2 regions of the Acetobacter persici genome follow, and region 1 is predicted to be linked to the other one. Evidence: riboswitches for the same ligand, from Rfam matches in the RefSeq annotation. Region 1 holds a riboswitch; the other holds the start of a gene.
What was found. Region 1 has a riboswitch for cobalamin ahead of JK199_RS03100 (TonB-dependent receptor). Riboswitches for the same ligand answer to the same signal wherever they lie in the genome.
Positions count from the first base shown of each region.

Region 1 (4,170 bases):
CCCTGCCGGGAGTGGCTGAGTTTTGTAAACTGCCCCCGGTTGGCCAGAAACAGGTTGGAGCCCGGAGGGTCTTCCCCCGTGGTATATACCCCGTAAAGGCTGACATTTTTTGTCAGATCAAACACCGGACCAATACGGAAATTATCCGGGTTGTAGTGCCCCTTAAAACTGGTTGCGGCGTTAAACTGCCCGTTCTGCCGGTAGTTTTGCCGGTCCAGTGCGAGCCAGTCATACCGGAAGCCGCCCACAAGCCGCAGATTATCCCGGATGGTCAGCACGTCCTCTAAAAACAGGCCCGCCTGCACCATCGTGGTGGGGGATTTCATGTACGGATATTCCCCGGAAAACGCCCCAAGTGGCGTGGCGTCCGGGCTGACAAGAGAGACGCTGTCCGCATAGTCCGCAGCCGGAAAACCCCGGTTACGGATGAAGCGCAGATAATAGGCGTCGCCTCCCAGCACAAAACGGTTCTTCATGCCGAAAATGGAAAAATCAAATTGCCCGTGCAGCGTATCCCCAACCTGATGCTGGTTCTGATACACATAAAACCGGTCCCGGCTGATGCTGCCGGGGGCAATGGCATTGCCTGCGGCATCCGTCTGGCCGGGGGCGCTGATGTAAGTCAGGCTTTCCGCGTTGTTCCAGCGCCGTTTGGAATAAATGAAATAGCTGCTGTTATGAAACAGAACATGGCTGTTCACCCGCCAGTCCAGATGCAGTGTGGGCGTCGCGTTGACAGACCCGGCCTTGCCGTCCCGCACGTTATAGTACCGCCACAGGGACGCGCGGGTAAGGCCCAACCCTTTGCTGGAACTTAGCAAACCGCCTACGCGCCCGCCTGTTTGCGACAGATCCACCAGCGGCGTGCCGTAATAAGTGGAAAGCCGGTCCGTCAGATAATCCATGCTCAGCCGCGCGGTGAACTTTTCCGTCGGCTTCCACAGCAAGGTTGTCGTAAAATCATCCGAGTGCGGGTCAGCTCCTTTTACAAATCCGTCAGACGATGTCCGGCTGAAATCCGTGCGCAACGCAAGCGTTTGCGTAATGGGCACGGAGCCACCAATCCCGGCGTTCCACGTATTAAAACTGCCGTAGGACACAAGCGCATTGGCATGCGGGCCATCAAACGTGGGCGTACGGCTACGCATATCCACCGTGCCGCCCACGGCCCCCTGCCCATACAGCACGGAGGACGGGCCTTTAAGCACCTGCACACTTTCCAGATTGAAGGTGTTCTGAGGCCGGTTGACCATGGTGGTCGGGCCAAAATACTGGCCATCATGCAGCACCAGAATCTGGTTGCCGGTAAAGCCGCGCATCATCAGCTGCGCGGGTGACCCCGGAGACCCGCCAGAGGAAACACCCGGCGCGCTGTCTGCCGCGGCCTCAGCCTGAGCATAACCGCGCTGCATCATCAGATCATGCGAGACCACATTGAGTGTGCCCGGCGTGTGCTGGATGGACAGGCCAAGTTTCCCACCGACTGCGGGTGTTATCTGGAGAGGGGCAGTTTTACCATAAGCCGTGATATATTCAGGGCCTGCCACCTTTCTGGCCGGGGGTACTGCTGTCCGTTTTTTATACGGATGGGCAGCGCTGCCTTTCGGGTCTGAGGGATCAGGGGTGGCCGCATAGGCTGCGGGCACGCAACTGATGCCGAACAGAAGACTGAGGGCATAAGAGACTGGACGCACGGGTTCGCTCCAAAACAACGTCACCGCGATGGAGGCACTGAGCAAACCGTGCCTCGCCGCCACATCACCCCGTATGGCAGCTCCGTCCGTGACTTTGGCGTAATGGCAGGTCTCCTGGCTTGCTGGTCCTCGGGTCCTGCGGCTGCCTTCCCCCCTGTGGGTGGCACAGAAAGTGGCATAAACGCCGCAAGCCCTCTCAGCTTACAGTTGCGGGGGCAGCATCGGCTTGGACCGATTTCCCTCTTAGCCTTCTGGCCGCGCACGCAGCCACAAAGCACCATTGCTGCGTGCAGCGTAAACAGGGTCTGAAAAACCTTGTCAACGAACGTGCTGCTTTATACCCCATAAAAAACGGCTCTAAGGCGCAGGCCGTGCACACGTTGCATCCCAGCCTGTTGCGCAAAACCGGCATTTGCGTACAGTCTCTCCCTGTCAGTCAACAGCCCCGCGCAGGCGGGTTAAAAGGGAAGACCGTATGCCGTGCCGCACGGCTCAGTCGGTCGCTGCTCCCGCAACTGTAGGCGGTCTGTCCGTGTCTTTTTGCCGCAAGGCACGCCACTGGTGCACAACCGGGAAGGCGGGAGACGGACGTTTAACCGTGAGCCAGGAGACCTGCTGTTGTCGTTCAGACCGCGCCGCCGGGCGGGATGTACCGGAAGGCAGGAGTATACCAGTGGGACCGTTTTCCCCCTTCCCCCGACCTTTTCAACCAGAAGAGGCATATCACCCGGCTTTTTCCCGCCTGCTCAGCGCCTGCCCGTCCCGCGCTCATGCCTTGCAGGCCGCGCATCTGGCGCACCTGCCGCCTCCTGAGCAGGAGGAGGTCATTGCCCAGAACGGCCACGCACTCTTCCTCAAACTGGTCCCGTCCCTGCCCGCCCCCCACCGGGAACGGGGTGCTGTGCTGGAAGAGGCTTTCCGGCCGCTGCTCCTCACCGCCTCTGACTATCTTGAAGCCATGCCAGCCCTCAGCACGGACATGCCGCCCGCTGCCGCGCAGCGCATTGTGCGGGCCTATGTTGCCGTCCACTGGACGCGCGGCGCCCAGAACGCCGCCATGGCGCTGTATAACAGCCCCGCATGAAGGCCTTCCGCCGGACGCTGTATCTGACCCACCGATGGCTGGGCATTGGCATGGGCCTGCTGATGGCAGGCTGGTGCGCCTCCGGCCTTGTCATGCTCTGGCACACATGGCCTCAGCCGGAGGAAAGCGCCCTGCGCCGTGTTCCGACGGAAATCCACTGGCCCGCCATACTTCCGAAATTGGCTGAACTGGGCAGCACAGAACGCTTTCAGGCTTTTCAGATCAATATGGTAGGGCACGAACCGGTTCTGACACTCACGCCACAGGAAGGCCCACCTTTTGCGCTGGACCTGCGCACCGGCCATGCGGGGCGCATCCCCCCGGAAGATGCTGCTGCCAGCGCCATCCGATACGCGCGGGCCACCGGCGCACAAGGCCGCCCCGTCTTTGATGGCCTGACCACAGACGACCAGTGGGTTCTGGATACGCATGGCCGGGAAAATGGCTTTTATCGCTTTCTGTTTCCCGATGCGGCGCACACGCAGGTGTACGTCTCCTCCCTGACCGGAGAGGTCATGCAGGCCACAACACGCTCCACCCGCCTCTGGGCATGGGTGGGGGCTATTCCACACTGGCTTTACCCGGCGGTGCTGCGCAAGCACCCGGCGGTTTGGAGCGACGTCGTTATTCTTTTGTCTGGCACAGGAGTTTTTCTCACCGTTACCGGGCTATGGATTGGCGTTTTGCGCCTCCGCCGCGCCGCCCCTTTTACCCCTTATAAAAGGTGGCATGGGGTCCATCACCTCAGTGGCGCGGTGTTTGGTGTACTGGCCCTTTTATGGGTTACAACCGGGCTGCTTACCATGTCTCCCGCAGGCCTGTTTCAAAGCAATCCAAACGCGACCCGCCCCCTGCGCGTGACTGGCACGGCGACCGGCGCGGAGATCCATCAGGTTCTCTCACGGTTGATAAGTGCCGCACCACCCGGATGCACCGGCATAAAAACGGCTTTTCTAAACAGCAAAGTTTTTATGCAGATCACGGAGCAAACCGCTGCCGGCCTCAGGAGCCGGAGACTGGATGAAGCCCTCACTCCAGCCCCTCTCACCCCAGAGCAGATCAGGCAGCCCCTGCAGTCCGCAGGCTTGCTGAAAACGCCGGACGATCTGACGTTTCTAACGCAGGCGGATGCCTATTACTTCAGCCGCCCCACGCATCAACGCCATTTTCCCGTCTGGCGGGCACAGGCGGCGGATGGCACCTTGACCTATCTGGATGGACAGTCCGGCGCTGTGCAGACCATTCTGGACGGCCCTGCCCGCCGGTCCCGCTGGCTGGTGTACGGGTTTCATGATCTGGATTTTCAGGCCGGACTGCGCAGAACCCTGACGCACCGAAGCATTGCCGTGCCGTTATTATGTGGCGTGTTCTGCGTTTTTCTGTCCGGCGTTC
Region 1 is NZ_JAERKU010000002.1:196,188-200,357, reverse strand. It holds gene JK199_RS03100 (TonB-dependent receptor) at 1-1,694, opposite strand, end outside; cobalamin riboswitch at 1,782-1,991, opposite strand; cobalamin riboswitch at 2,118-2,328, shown strand; gene JK199_RS03095 (hypothetical protein) at 2,368-2,778, shown strand; gene JK199_RS03090 (PepSY domain-containing protein) at 2,775-4,170, shown strand, end outside.

Region 2 (4,170 bases), on a different contig from region 1:
GTGCAGCGCTCCAGCGTGGCGGCCACGGGTTTTCCGGCTTTCAGCGCGGCAACGCAATCCTGCAAAGCCTGTGGCAGATGGGTGGCCTGCTGGCGCTGGGCAGCGGTGAGCCGCCTGTTGCGGGAGGATAGCGCCAGATGGTCAGCTTCCCGCACGGTGGGCACGGGCAGAATGGTCACGGGCAGGTCCAGGTCCGTTACCATCCGGCGGATAATGCAAAGCTGCTGGAAGTCTTTTTCCCCAAACGCGGCAATATCGGCACGGGTTTGCATGAACAGCTTGGTGACGATTGTTGCCACGCCATCAAAATGGCCGGGGCGGTCCCCGCCACACAGCATCTTGTCCGGGCCGGAAACAGTAATGCGCGTGCAGAAGCCGGGCGGGTAAATCTGGGTTTCATCCGGGGCGTACAGAACATCCACTACGCCGGTTTGTGCCAGAAGGGCTTCATCCGCGTCCAGACCGCGCGGATAGAGCTGGAAATCATCCGGGTTGTTAAACTGGATCGGGTTGACAAAAATCGTCACAATCCGCCGGGTAGCTTTGCCGTCCAGCGCCTGCACCAGTGTCAAGTGGCCTTCATGCAAAGACCCCATGGTGGGCACCAGTCCGATTGTCTCCCCGTCCTTATGCCACTGAGTGACAATCTCGGTCAGTTCCTGTCTGGTTCTTACAAGCTTCATGACGCATCCCGGTTTGCAGTAAAAGCGCAGGACAGAGGACTACCCGGTCTGTGCACGATTGCCGGGAAATCCACTGTCCGTCCTGGGCCGTCTTACTGTGTTTTCAGGAATGGTTCCAGCAGCACACGGTCTGCCGGGCTGAGCCGGTCTGCCGCGGTGCTCGCCTGATGCCAGTAGGGATAGAGCAGGGGAGGCTGGCTGGCCTGATTAAGGCGGTTGAGCTGGTCTTCCGACAGCGTGAGTTCCGCGGCTTTCAGGTTGTCTTTCAACTGCTCTTCCGTGCGGGCGCCCACAATGACGGAGGTAATGGCCGGGCGATGCATGGTCCATGCCAGAGCGACCTGCGCTGCGGAAACGCCATGCTCTTCCCCAATAGCAAGCAGCACTTCCACAATATCAAAAAGCTTTTCCTTGTCATGCACCGGGGGTTCGCCAAAATTTTCAAGCTGACGGCCTGCGGGTGTTGGCTGGTTACGGCGATATTTGCCGGAGAGCAGGCCCCCTGCCAGCGGGCTCCAGACCTGCACGCCAATCCCCTGATCCACAGCCGCGGGCAGCAGTTCATACTCTGCATCGCGTGCCTGAAGTGAATAATAAATCTGCTGGGATACCGGGGCGATCAGCCTGTTGCGCTCAGCAACGGACAGCGCTTTCATCATATGCCACGCGGAGAAATTGGAAACCCCACTATAGCGGATCTTTCCGGAACGGGTCAGCGTATCAAGGGCTTCCAGTGTTTCATCCAGTGGGGTCTGACCATCCCATTCATGCAGATAATACAGATCAATATGGTCGCGGCCGAGGCGCTTCAGGCTGGCCTCACACGCGGTAATGAGATGCAGGCGGGAGGAACCAGCCCCGTTTGGTCCGTCCTGCGTGCGGAAGCGGGCTTTGGTCGTGACCAGAATTTCCTGCGAGCGCCCTTTCAGGGCTTCCCCCAGAATAGTTTCGGATTCCCCGGAGGAATAGATATCCGCCGTATCAAACATGGTGATGCCCGCATCCAGGCACAGGTCAATCAGGCGGCGCGCCCCGGCTGTGTCGGTATTCCCCGTCTTTGCAAAGTCCCCTTTGCCTCCAAATGTCATGGTGCCAAGGGTAAGGGCAGAAAGACGCAGGCCAGACCGGCCAAGTTGACGATACTGCATGAAGCTGTTCTCCGTGTGGGTGAAGAGTGAACGCGGATGACCGTTTTGAACTGGCAGTATAGAGGGACGTTTTCAAGGGTGTCAGGGCGTTCACTCTGTTTTGACAACCACCAGAGAGCCTGCTTAACAAAGGGCAGATGGTTCCCGTCAGGGGATGAAAAGGGAAGTACGGTGAGAACCCTTCTGTTTCTTGGCCGTCGCTGCCCCCGCAACTGTATGTGACATCAGGCGTGTTTTCCGCACTCTTGTTTTTGGGAGTGTTGACCCACTGGAGCGTGCTCCGGGAAGGGCGGAAACAGGCGAAAACTGCCGGAGCGCCGGGGGTTTTGTGTCATGAGCCAGGAGACCTGCCATCTTTGTGCTGAGTGTCATGTCTGGCGGGGTGTCCGGAGCGTGATGGTGCGTTGGGTCAACGCGCTACTATCTGGTTTGTCCTGATGGCCTTGTGATGAACACCCCCATGCGGCCTTGTGCTGTGTGTTGACTGAAGGGTGTTCATGTCTGCCGCGTTTTCTGCCCCAGTGGTGAAGGGATGGTGCCCAGGTCTGTTTGCCCCCATGCAGGCGGCGGATGGCTGGCTGGTACGTGTACGCCCGCCGCTGGGCCGGATAACCGCAGCGCAGGCGCATCTGCTGGCCAATGTTGCGGAGCAGGACGGCAACGGGCAGATCAGCCTGACCAACCGGGGAAATGTGCAGTTGCGGGGGTTCGCGCCGGAAGCGGCCCGTGCTTTCCCGCAGCGGATGATAGCGGCGGGCCTCGGGCAGGCAGACCCGGATGCTGAACGGCGGCTCGCACTTCAGATATCCCCTCTGGCGGGCGTGGACCCGGCCTGTGCGGGGGAGACGATGCTGTGTGCGGAGGCGTTGAGGGCCGGGTTGATCGGCTCTCCCGCTCTTTCAGCTTTGCCTGATAAATTCGGGTTTTGCGTCGATGGCGGTGGTTTTTTCCCCGTTGGGTCTTTGCAGGCTGATATCATGCTTCAGGCTGTACAAAACCCGGCTTCTGAGTGGGGAGGCTGGCGCGTTGTCTGTGGTGAGGCCCGCTCAGAGCCGCAGGGTTTGTCTGAGGCTGTGCAGACGGCTCTTGCATTGGCGGGTGCTTTTATAAAATGCCATGAGGCCATGCGCCCTTTGCGGGGGCCTGCTATTGCCCAGAGACTGTTTGCAGAAATCGGGGTTGCATGGGTACATGCTGCCAGAACAGAGAGGCAGCACGGTCGTGCGTTGGTTCAGAGGGCCGGACATCTGACAGGCCATCTTTATGCGGTGGCTGCGCCGCTGGGGCGTCTGACGGCAGCAACGCTGCGGGCCTGTGCAGATGTTGCGCAGACCGGTGAGGGCATTTTGCGCATGACACCGTGGGGGAGCCTGATTTTTGGCGGATTAAGGAAAATGCCGGAAATTTCAGGGCTTGTTATGCATCCAAGTGATCCGCGCTTGCGGGTCTATGCCTGCATTGGTGCGTCAGGCTGTGGGCAGGCTTCCGCCGACACAGGGCGGCTGGCGCTGCAACTGGCTCCGCTTTTGCCGGAGGGGATGGAGATGCACGTCTCCGGGTGTGCCAAAGGCTGTGCGCATCCGGGGCGTGCGACAGTCACGCTGGTTGCCGGGGCGGAGGGATATGGCGTGATCCGGAACGGACGCGCGGGGGATCAACCCGTCTGCGTTGTGCCGGAATGTGATGGTGCAAAGGTCGTGAGACAGGTTCTGTCTGAAGGAGATGTTAAAAATGCAGCCTTATGATTATATCCGCGATGGCGCTGCCATTTATGAACGCTCCTTTGCGACCATTCGCGCAGAAGCTGACTTAAGCGGTTTTTCCACCGAGCAGGCCCAGATTGTTGTTCGTATTATTCATGCCTGTGGCATGGTCGATGTAGCACAATCCGTGATGATGACGGAGGATTTTGTATCTTCCGCAAGAAAATCCCTTAAAAAATCCTGCGCTGTTCTGTGTGATTCCGAGATGGTGGCGCATGGCATTACCCGTGCGCGTCTACCTGCGGATAATGCCGTGGTGTGCACCCTGCGGGATGCGCGCACGCCAGACCTTGCGCGGCAGATTGGCAACACCCGGTCTGCCGCAGCGCTGGACTTGTGGGGGGAAAAGCTGGCCGGGGCCGTTGTGGCAATCGGGAATGCGCCTACAGCCCTGTTCCATCTTCTGGAACTGCTGGATGCCGGTGCGCCAAAACCTGCGGCTGTAATTGGTTTGCCGGTCGGCTTTGTCGGGGCGGCGGAATCCAAGGAGGCCCTTGCAAAAAGGCATGATATCCCATGGCTGGTTGTGCAGGGGCGGCTGGGGGGGAGTGCCATGGCCGCGGCGGCTGTCAATGC
Region 2 is NZ_JAERKU010000001.1:189,576-193,745, reverse strand. It holds gene panC (pantoate--beta-alanine ligase) at 1-683, opposite strand, end outside; gene JK199_RS00870 (aldo/keto reductase) at 776-1,831, opposite strand; cobalamin riboswitch at 1,953-2,200, shown strand; gene cobG (precorrin-3B synthase) at 2,329-3,576, shown strand; gene JK199_RS00860 (precorrin-8X methylmutase) at 3,563-4,170, shown strand, end outside.
Region 2: linked by a shared signal. The riboswitch ahead of cobG (precorrin-3B synthase) and the one ahead of JK199_RS03100 (TonB-dependent receptor) in region 1 are both predicted to bind cobalamin.